Regions from separate parts of the Bacillus sp. DX3.1 genome, predicted to be linked through region 2. Evidence: riboswitches for the same ligand, from Rfam matches in the RefSeq annotation. Region 2 holds a riboswitch; the other holds the start of a gene.
The links. Region 2 has a riboswitch for S-adenosylmethionine ahead of QRE67_RS19895 (methionine biosynthesis PLP-dependent protein). Riboswitches for the same ligand answer to the same signal wherever they lie in the genome.

Region 1 (5,323 bases), 1.1 Mb from region 2:
CTTGTGGTGAAAAGACGCGTTGTAATTCCTCTGAAAGCAGTCGAAACACTTGAGAACTAGATAGTTTTTTCATAAATATCCCTCCGCTTTTTCTTAAATTTTATACAATAGAAAGAAAAAGGAAAGAGGGAAGCAGACATGTATCCACTAGGTTCTAAAGAACGTCCTATCATCGTAAAGGTTTCGTCTAAAGCAAGAGCAGAGAAAGTGGCTGCGATTTGTGAGGCATACAATTTTTACTACATAGTTGGACTAGAATTCAACGAAGATGTGACGGATTTAAAAAAGCAATCAAAGATTGCTCAAGGCCAGCAAATATTTATGAGAGTTGTTCATGTAACAGTGGGAAGAGGTACAAGTTTTGTTGTATGAACAAAGAAATTGAGCTGGATATATAAAACAAGATACCCTCATTTTTTTCGATTTGGGGGTATCTCGTTTTTCTTAACTTGATGGCGATGGGGTACGGCAACATCGCCATCAAGTTAACGAAAATAAATACAGGTATATTTATAAAATTGCTTGTTACTCCCTGAAAAAATAAAAAATCGAAAAAAACTGCATGATAAATAACCCTTACGGGCTAGATTTTTTAAAATATATCATTTCTTACTTGGATAGATGTTGTTCGTATGCAATACCTAAAATATCAAACACCGTTTTCTTTCGATATCGATGCGATTTCCGTCCATTTTTATCAAGTAAATGGAACAAGCGAAGAAAACTTTTTGTTAACTGGATCGATTGAAGTTGTATATGGCGATATAATGTTCGAAAGTAATCGTGAATCATATACATGGCTTTCCATTCACTTAACTCTTTTTGTTTCTTGACCAGTAATAATTGCCTCATTTGAAACATCACAGTAGAGGATAATAAGAGCGCAATTAACTTTCCATAGATATGACACTCTAACCGTTCCTTTTTACATTTGTATTGTGATGAATATGAAAAATAGATTTCCATGTTTTAAAAATGATTTCGATTTGCCAACGAAGGGAGTAGAATTCATGAATGGCTTCTTTTGAGACATATTCCGATGGAATATTGGTAACGTACACATTGATTCCTTGCAGTTTTTTGGTTCGATCGCTAAAAGTCATATTCTTCTTTTTCTCTTTGTATGCACGATCTTTTCTACGTTGTGCTTCTTGCTCAGGGGTTAGTCTGTAAATCACGGCTCGTGCTGGAAGTCCATAACTCCGACCGATATAAACAACAGGAATTTCATAACATTCACCCGGCTGTAACTGATTCATGATGGCTTCTAAGTCAATCATTGTGTATTGATATTTTTCTTAATGGATCCGTTTTTAAAGGTAAGAACATGCTCATTTTTTTGAAATATTTTGGTGTTCATTTTTAATCGAGATAAATAGTACGCCCCTTTTTGTTGGATTGCATCTAAATCAATTAAACTAAAATACCCTAAATCTCGTATGCATAAATCTTGTAAATCAACAGTATGTTGAATCTCTTTCCCATAATTCACATCATTTTGTTTACCTGGCCCCACTTCAACATGTAAAAATTGCCCACTCAGCAAATCGTATTCTAACTGTATTTTTACGCCAGAAGCCTTTCCACTTCCTCCTGAACCAGGATAAGCCGTCGCAAGTTGATCCGAGACTTGAAACGTGGTGGCATCTAAAATCCGAATACGACGAAAATATGCTGAAAAAGAGGAATAGAGAGATGTCATGGATAACAATTGTTTTTGTAATAACTGTGAGAATAAAGAGCGTAAAAATTCCACTGCTTGTGCATTCAACCTTAGATTTAGTCCTTCTGGACTCATCAGGACGCCGGTTTCTGATTCCAAATTTCCACATAGTCTAGCCAGAGAATAACTCGCAATGTCTTGTCCCATCCCAATACATAAGGCAGATAAATCTTGTGCCCTGAATTTACTGTTACGTTGAACAAACTGAGTTTGTTTGGCAAGCTCTGTTAATGCTTGTGGTGAAAAGACGCGTTGTAATTCCTCTGAAAGCAGTCGAAACACTTGAGAACTAGATAGTTTTTTCATAAATATCCCTCCGCTTTTTCTTAAATTTTATACAATAGAAAGAAAAAGGAAAGAGGGAAGCAGACATGTATCCACTAGGTTCTAAAGAACGTCCTATCATCGTAAAGGTTTCGTCTAAAGCAAGAGCAGAGAAAGTGGCTGCGATTTGTGAGGCATACAATTTTTACTACATAGTTGGACTAGAATTCAACGAAGATGTGACGGATTTAAAAAAGCAATCAAAGATTGCTCAAGGCCAGCAAATATTTATGAGAGTTGTTCATGTAACAGTGGGAAGAGGTACAAGTTTTGTTGTATGAACAAAGAAATTGAGCTGGATATATAAAACAAGATACCCTCATTTTTTCGATTTGGGGGTATCTCGTTTTTCTTAACTTGATGGCGATGGGGTACGGCAACGACTCCTTCTTTTTGGAGCCACTTGTTAATTAATGATAATGTCTTAGACTATAAAAAAATAGTTGTAAACTAAAAAGCTGTTTTCTATAGAGGAAAACAGCTTTTACATAATTCATAAATTAACTATTTTGTTTTGCCTCAATAGAGTAAACGCCTTGTCGAGTACCAAATCTTTGATATGTTTGAGTCAATTTCATTTGTAACCTTTCTAAAAGGTTACGAGAAGGGGTATTAGCCATTTGTGTTACTGCGATGACTCTTGGTAGTTTCAAATCATTAAAAGCATAATTTCCTCCAATTCTGCCTTGTTTAAAACATCATCAATTATTACAATTTGATAAGCACTGTTCTTCCCTTTTGCAGGAACAATCATCTTCATACCGTGTACGTTTTTGCTGTCGCTATATTGGCCGAACATAACTTTGTTGTATATTATCTTTTGGAACGCTTAGCTTGATAGCGATAGGGATAACCCCCACTGATCAAAATTTCACTTTATTGATTTCGCTGCGCTTCCCGAAACTCTTCTTTAATTTTATTCAATGTCCCTTCCTCTGTAATCAAACGATATGCTGTACAAGCTAATGCTTTTGCCGCCGTAAACAAAGCTTGATCTCCAAGTTCTGAACGAGCCGCTTCTCGAAACTCGTCTGTATGTGCGATTAAATCATCAGGTCCAATTTTGATATACGGATGAATAGTCGGAACAACTTGGCTCACGTTTCCAGCATCCGTTGAACCGATTCCGATTCGTTCCTTACGATTTACATCTTCACCAAATTGCTCTAATTCTTCTGCAACAATTTCATTAAACGTTTTTGTTACTAATAATTCATCAATTTCATTTTGAAATTGATTGATTTTTACCGTTGTACCTGTAGCTAATGCTGCTCCTTTTGCAATGTTACGTACTTTTTCTGTAACCTCGGCACATCTACCGCGCGTCGCTGCCCGAATAAAGAAGCGTGCCGCTGCGTAATCTGGAATGATATTTGGTGCTTTTCCACCCTCAGTAATGACACCATGAATTTTCACATCAGCTGGTAGTTGCTGACGAAGTGCATTAATTCCGTTATATAACTGAATGATTGCATCTAACGCATTAATTCCTTCTTCCGGAGCAGCAGCGGCATGTGCTGTTTTTCCGTAAAAATAAAAGTCTAGTGGGTCTACTGCTAGTGATGGACTTGTCGTAGCTGTTTTTCCGTTCGGATGAATCATCAGTGCTGCATCAATATTATGAAATAAACCAGCCTTTACATAACTTGCTTTTGCACTCCCGTTCGGGCCACCTTCTTCTGCCGGTGTTCCAAAAACAACGATTTCTCCTCCAATTTCTTCAATCGTTTTTGATAAGGCAATCGCAGCAGCAACGCTAATTGTGCCAATTAAATTATGACCACAAGCATGACCTAATCCAGGCAGTGCATCATATTCTGCTAAAAAGGCAATTGCCGGTCCTTGTTTGCCAGAGCTTTTCCGAGCAATAAATCCCGTTTCATGTCCAGCGATATTGTGCTGCAATTGAAATCCTGCACTTCCTAATAGCAAACTTAACGTTCTTGATGCAAAAAACTCTTGATTGCCGAGTTCTGGATTCTCATGAATATCATGACTTGTTTTCAAATACGTTTCTTTGTTTCTTTCGATACTTTCTACAATTGCATTACGGTGTGACACTACTTGCGTTGTTCCCATTTTTCTATTCCCCCTTCAATTTACACATAAAAAAGCCTCTTTCTAAAGGATAGAAAGAGGCTTTTGAGTACATATCAAAAAATCGCCATCTCTCTTATCTCTCAAGTCTTGCACTTGCTGGAATTGGCACAGTATTCATATTGAATCCGCTGCCGAGGTTTCATAGGGCCAGTCCCTCCACCTCTCGTGATAAGAAATTGTATATATTTTCATAAAATTTTATTAAATTATTTTCATTCTAGTTTTATTCCAACTAAAAGTCAAGGAATTTGTATCCTATCTCTTTATCCCGCTCTTCGCGGGCAGTATTAAAGTTTCACTTTATCGCACATCTAAAAATCCCTTTAAAACACCGATTGTTTCAGGCGCTTGTAATCTTGCAGTGATATAAGGAAATTCAGGAGTTCCCTCAAACATTACGTTTGATGTTAACGGGGCACCTGCCCACAATACTTCATCATCGATCAAAACAAAAGGCATGGCTTTATTCTTCCGACATACTTGTGCATTTTTTAAAGGGATTGTTCCTTCACTATAAATTGTTACTTGTGCTGTTGTACGTGCTAGCGCCTGCCAAATTCTTTTATCTATTTGTCTTGTACTCGGAAGCGATACAATAATTTTCTGTTTTGCCGAAAGAATATCTTTTAATAATGCCTTCGGTTCTTCTATCGTCATTTGTACAAACCAGCGCAAGCGTTTCGTCAACTTTCTTTCTAACAACGGACGTGATGTTGTTCGATCATATACATTCCCTTGTCTTTGTAAATGTGCTGTTAATTGTGACAATGCTTGCTTTCGAGAAAGGTTTTTCCTCATGTATTGGCAGTCAGAAAGCTGAATAAATTTCCCCCTTGCCCTTGTTACCGCAACATTTACAAGGCGATGGTTTTTATGATCAAAGAATAATACACCAGGGCGCTCGCTTGGATAACTATCCACCGTATCAAACAGCATCATATCACGTTCAGATCCTTGGAACTTATGAACAGTTGCCGCTAAAACAGGCGCATGTTGTAACTTTGTTTTTTGCAGCAGTTCTCTTATACAAGTTGATAAAAAACGTGCTTGGGCACGATATGGAGTTACAACACCAATAGATGGCATCCCGTCCAGCAAACCTATTAAAACAAGCTGCATCGCCATGAGTCCGGAAAGAATATTAAAACGTGAACCTGATGAAGCATCTTTTAAAGA
Region 2 (5,323 bases):
CAAAATACGCTGGACTTCCTTCATATACATAACGCCCTTCTACATAGTTTGGAAGACCTGCATTTGGATAAGCTGACAAATAACCTTTTTTCGGAATCGATATCATTTTGAAAGCTTCCGTCATATGAAGCGGCCCTAATTGACAGTTTAGCCCAACAACATTTGCTCCGTGGTCTAGAAGCTGAGCTAACATTTTATTTACATCATTGCCGTTTTGTGTTGTACCAGCTTCATGAAGAGCAAGCTGTGCAATAATTGGAATGGTTGTTTGTTTCCGCAACACTTTAACAGCATGCAGCAATTCAAACTCATCATAAAATGTTTCTAATAACAGTCCATCAACCTCTCCCTCAAGCAAGGCACCCGCTTGCTCAAGTAGCATAAACTCACGTTCCATATCAGTCGTTGTAACCGCTCCAATATGCTTCATCCCACCAATTGTCCCTAAAATTGCATTTCTATCTGTCACTGCCGATTTTGCAAGTTTAACCGCTTCCTTATTAATTTTGACAACCTGGTTCTCCAAACCATACATGCGCAGTTTAGCTTCATTTGCACCATACGTATTTGTTTGAATGATATCCGCACCAGCAGCCACATATTGTTTGTGAATTGATATAATACGATCTGGATCAGAAAGATTTAACTCTTCAAAACTACTTTGCAAACCATGAGAATGTAACAATGTCCCGACTGCTCCATCACCGATAACAATTCCTTTTGACAATAAATCTAGTAATTTCACCTGTCTCCCTCTTTTCTATCAATATAAAAACCCCCTCTTCGCCTTGAAGAGGGGGACATCATTAATCCTCCTCTTATCATGCAAAACAAGTTGTTTTGCAGGTATTAGCACCGTTTCAAACATTCTGTTTGAAGGTTGCCGGGTTTCACAGGGCCTTTTCCCTCCACCGCTCTCAATAAGAGTTCGTCTTTATTATTTAATTATGTAACTAAAAGGAAATACGTGTACCTTTTAACAATCTTTGTTAATTTTCTCATAAATTTAGCATGAGAGAAAATAAAAGTCAATAATTATAGAGAGAAAATAAAAATTATTTAAAATAAAGTTGCAATTCTCATAACTTTTATTGTAAAGTTAAAAACATAATAAAATTTCATACAAAATATTCTTATCTAGAGAGGTAGAGGGACTGGCCCGTTGACACCTCAGCAACCATTAACGTGACCGTTAATAAGGTGCTAATTCCAGCAAATTGTGAAAAGATTTGACAGATAAGAAGAAGACTATATTCGCATAAAAGCCTTCTTCTTAGAAGGCTTTTTTTATTTTTTCCCCACTAACGGGCAGTAATATCCCACCTAAATCAAAGCAGTTAGGTGGCGGATAAACTGCTCGTTAAAGCCCGATTGATGAGGGCTAATCATCCATGAGGAATACAGCCCCACTGATGAAAGTCTAACTTTATATAAGGAGGAATTATACATGTCAACAATCGAAACAAAACTTGCCCAAATTGGAAACCGGAGTGAAAAAACAACTGGAACAGTTAATCCACCTGTTTACTTTTCAACCGCATATCGGCATGAAGGAATTGGAAAATCCACTGGCTTTGACTATTCAAGAACAGGAAATCCAACACGTCTTCTATTAGAGCATGCCATCACTGATTTAGAACAAGGTAAGCAGGGATATGCCTGTAGTTCTGGAATGGCAGCTGTTCTTCTCGTTCTTTCACTGTTCCGTTCTGGTGATGAGCTTATCGTATCAGAAGACTTATATGGAGGCACCTATCGTCTCTTTTCTGAACATGAAGACAAGTGGAATATTCGATGTAGATACGTAGATACACAATCTATCGAGCAGATAGAACGAGCAATCTCTTCTCAAACAAAAGCTATTTTTATAGAAACACCAACGAATCCGTTGATGCAAGTAACAGACATTGCTGCTGTTGCAGCTGTCGCAAAGCGACACGGTTTACTTCTAATCGTGGATAATACGTTTTATACGCCATATATACAACAGCCACTAACAGAAGGTGCTGATATTGTATTGCACAGTGCAACGAAATATTTAGGTGGTCACAATGATGTTTTAAGCGGACTCGTAATTGCGAAAGGCGAATCTTTATGTGAAGAACTTGCTCACTATCATAATGCTTCCGGTGCTGTTCTCAGTCCATTTGATTCTTGGCTACTCATTCGTGGCATGAAAACATTGGCACTTCGCATGAAACAACACGAGGAAAATGCGAAAAAACTCGTTTCTTATTTAAATAGTGAAGACGGTGTAACCGATGTTTTTTATCCAGGAAGAGGAGGTATGATTTCATTTCGCCTTCGCGATGAAAAGTGGATTGATCCATTCTTACAATCTTTATCCCTTATTACATTTGCAGAAAGTCTTGGCGGAGTCGAGAGCTTAATGACATATCCCGCGACGCAAACGCATGCTGATATACCAGAAGAAGTACGAACAGCACGTGGCGTGTGTAATCGCCTCCTTCGTTTTTCCGTCGGCATTGAAAATGGCGATGATTTAATTCGAGACTTACAACAAGCAATTAAACATGTAAAAGAAGGTGTGAGAATATGAGTTATTCACTAGATACACTCTTACTTCATAACCAATATAAACATGATTCACAAACAGGTGCTGTTAACGTTCCCATCTATAATACATCGACATTTCATCAATTTGATGCAGATACGTTTGGAAAATACGATTATAGTCGATCTGGTAATCCAACACGTGATGCGCTTGAAGACATCATTGCTTTATTAGAAGGTGGATCAAAAGGATTTGCCTTTTCATCTGGAATCGCAGCGATTTCTACGGCCTTTCTACTTCTATCACAAGGAGATCATGTTCTTATTTCAGAAGATGTATACGGAGGAACTTATCGCATTGTAACTGAGGTGCTCTCTCGCTATGGTGTTTCGCATACATTCGTTGACATGACAAATATAGAAGAAGTGGAACGCAAAATTCAACCAAATACAAAAGTACTTTATGTTGAAACACCATCAAATCCATTATTAAAGGTGACTGATGTTCGCGCTATTTGTGAGCTAGCAAAATCCGCTGGGGCACTTACCTTCGTTGACAATACATTTTTAACGCCACTATTCCAAAGACCGCTTGAACTCGGAGCAGATGTTGTACTCCATAGTGCAACAAAATTCATTGCTGGTCATAGTGATGTTACAGCCGGATTGGCCGTTGTAAAAGATGAAGAGCTTGCAAAAAAACTTGGTTTTTTACAAAATGCATTTGGCGCTATATTAGGCCCACAAGATTGTTCTCTTGTACTTCGCGGTCTCAAAACATTGCATGTTCGGCTTGAACACTCTGCAGAAAATGCCAGCAAAATCGCACATTATTTACAACAGCATCCGAAAATACAAACTGTATATTATCCTGGTTTAGCATCTCATCCAGGATACGAAACACAGCAAACCCAAGCAACATCTGCCGGTGCTGTTCTATCCTTTACGCTGCAGTCTGAAGATGCCTTGCGACAACTTTTATCCCAAATTAAGCTTCCTGTATTTGCTGTTAGTTTAGGAGCCGTTGAATCCATCCTCTCCTATCCTGCAAAAATGTCACATGCAGCACTATCACAAGAAGCCCGTGATGAACGAGGCATTTCTAATTCATTGCTTCGCTTATCAGTCGGTCTCGAAAATGTAAATGACTTAATTGCCGATTTTGAACATGCCCTTTCTTATATAGAAGAGCCTGTAAAAGCATAAAGCCATTCTAATTAAATTCATTTGAACATAAGGATAAAACGGTAAAAAGAACCTGAGTTTTCCAGGTTCTTTTTAGATTTCAATCTGCATCGTATCATATGCAAAAACAATATTGAGGCCTTCTTTTTGAAGATCCTCCGCTATCTCTTGTAACTCATCATGGCCAAGATTATCAACTTCCTCAATATGTGTAATAATCGTTTGTTTTGCTTGTAACTGTTTTGCAACCGCTAATGTATCTTCAAAAGTCGCCTCACGTATACTTTCAATAAAAGCACGATCTTGCAGGCGTTCTTTCGTTTTCCAATTAAATTCGACCATTCCCATTGGCAACACTGCCAAATCTAAATTTCCAATCAAATGTGTTGGGGGCTCCCATCTATATAATTCATCAGGTGCTATCAACACCTTTTTATCATCTTCTTCTAATAAAAATGCATACACATATTCTTCATATAGACGAAATGGTGTTACTTTTATCTTATTCTTTACGAAAGATTGTCCATCTTGTAGTACGTTCAGATCAATCCATCCCTGTTGTTGCATAAACTGTAAATGATCCCATGATCCTAAAAATTGTTTCATATCTACCGCTACTTGCTCTGGTATATAAACCGTTGTTCCCCATGTTCTATTTATTTCAAACGCCATTGTTTCCCAAATTCTTCTTCCCATCGTATGATCAGGATGCCAATGCGAATAAATACCTGCTTCTACTTTTTCAATATGTGAACGCTCTAATTGCAGGCGTATCTCTTCTGGTGTATCAATTAATAGACGGAGATCATGAACAAATACACTAGGGCCCATCCGGCTATAAGGAACACCTTTTTCCCGCGCTTCCTTACTTACTTTACTATAGCTACCTGGTCTTGGTATCGGTATTGCTCCGCCTGTTCCTAAAAACTCAATTTTCATGCTATCCCTTCTTTCTATCCAGATTTATATTCTATAAAATAATAACAAATCCCTTTTTCTTATTATTTAAAAAATTTTGTATATTAATTTGAAAGAACGAAAAAATCATGATAAAATCGTGATATAAGTGTAGCTATATCGTCTCACTTTCAAAACATATTTTTCCTTTTATTGAAAAAAACAGCTTGTTACAAAACCTACAAATTTATCTAATTTATTTACATCATGTTCTCTTTTCTTACAGTTTCTTTACTTTAGAGCATTTTTTCTGCAACAACTATTTTCTTTTCTTTAGATTTTTGGTATGTATAGTATGGTATAACAGCCACATGGAGGTGGAAAAGAACATGTTAGAAACCTTTCAAAAGGAATTAGAAGTATATGAAAGCAATGCAGAACTATTGAAAGTTCTTGCTCACCCTGTTCGCTTATGTATTGTAAAAGGATTAATTGAACGTGGTCCAAGCAACGTTTCTACAATGTACACTGGCTTAAACATGCCACAATCCACAATTTCACAACATTTAGCAAAATTAAAAAGTGCTAAAATTGTTTCAAGTGAAAGAAAAGGATTGGAAATTTACTACAAAGTAGAAAATGAAACAATTATTCAACTTGTTCGTGTATTACTAGGTTAGGGGTAACCAAACAAAAAAGGGGCGTATTCTATATTTTCTATCTCATA

Region 1: another riboswitch for S-adenosylmethionine. It lies ahead of QRE67_RS14255 (M20 family metallopeptidase); the one in region 2 lies ahead of QRE67_RS19895 (methionine biosynthesis PLP-dependent protein).

What each region holds. Positions count from the first base shown of each region.
Region 1 covers NZ_CP128153.1:2,893,973-2,899,295, forward strand. The annotation lists partial or broken gene QRE67_RS14235 (IS4 family transposase) at 1-73, opposite strand, end outside; gene QRE67_RS14240 (hypothetical protein) at 139-372, shown strand; partial or broken gene QRE67_RS14245 (IS4 family transposase) at 610-2,029, opposite strand; gene QRE67_RS14250 (hypothetical protein) at 2,095-2,328, shown strand; gene QRE67_RS14255 (M20 family metallopeptidase) at 2,924-4,126, opposite strand; SAM riboswitch class I at 4,218-4,322, opposite strand; gene QRE67_RS14260 (AAA domain-containing protein) at 4,448-5,323, opposite strand, start outside.
Region 2 covers NZ_CP128153.1:3,966,051-3,971,373, forward strand. The annotation lists gene QRE67_RS19890 (bifunctional homocysteine S-methyltransferase/methylenetetrahydrofolate reductase) at 1-745, opposite strand, end outside; SAM riboswitch class I at 816-927, opposite strand; SAM riboswitch class I at 1,131-1,243, shown strand; gene QRE67_RS19895 (methionine biosynthesis PLP-dependent protein) at 1,448-2,560, shown strand; gene metC (cystathionine beta-lyase) at 2,557-3,720, shown strand; gene QRE67_RS19905 (MBL fold metallo-hydrolase) at 3,793-4,638, opposite strand; gene QRE67_RS19910 (ArsR/SmtB family transcription factor) at 4,986-5,276, shown strand.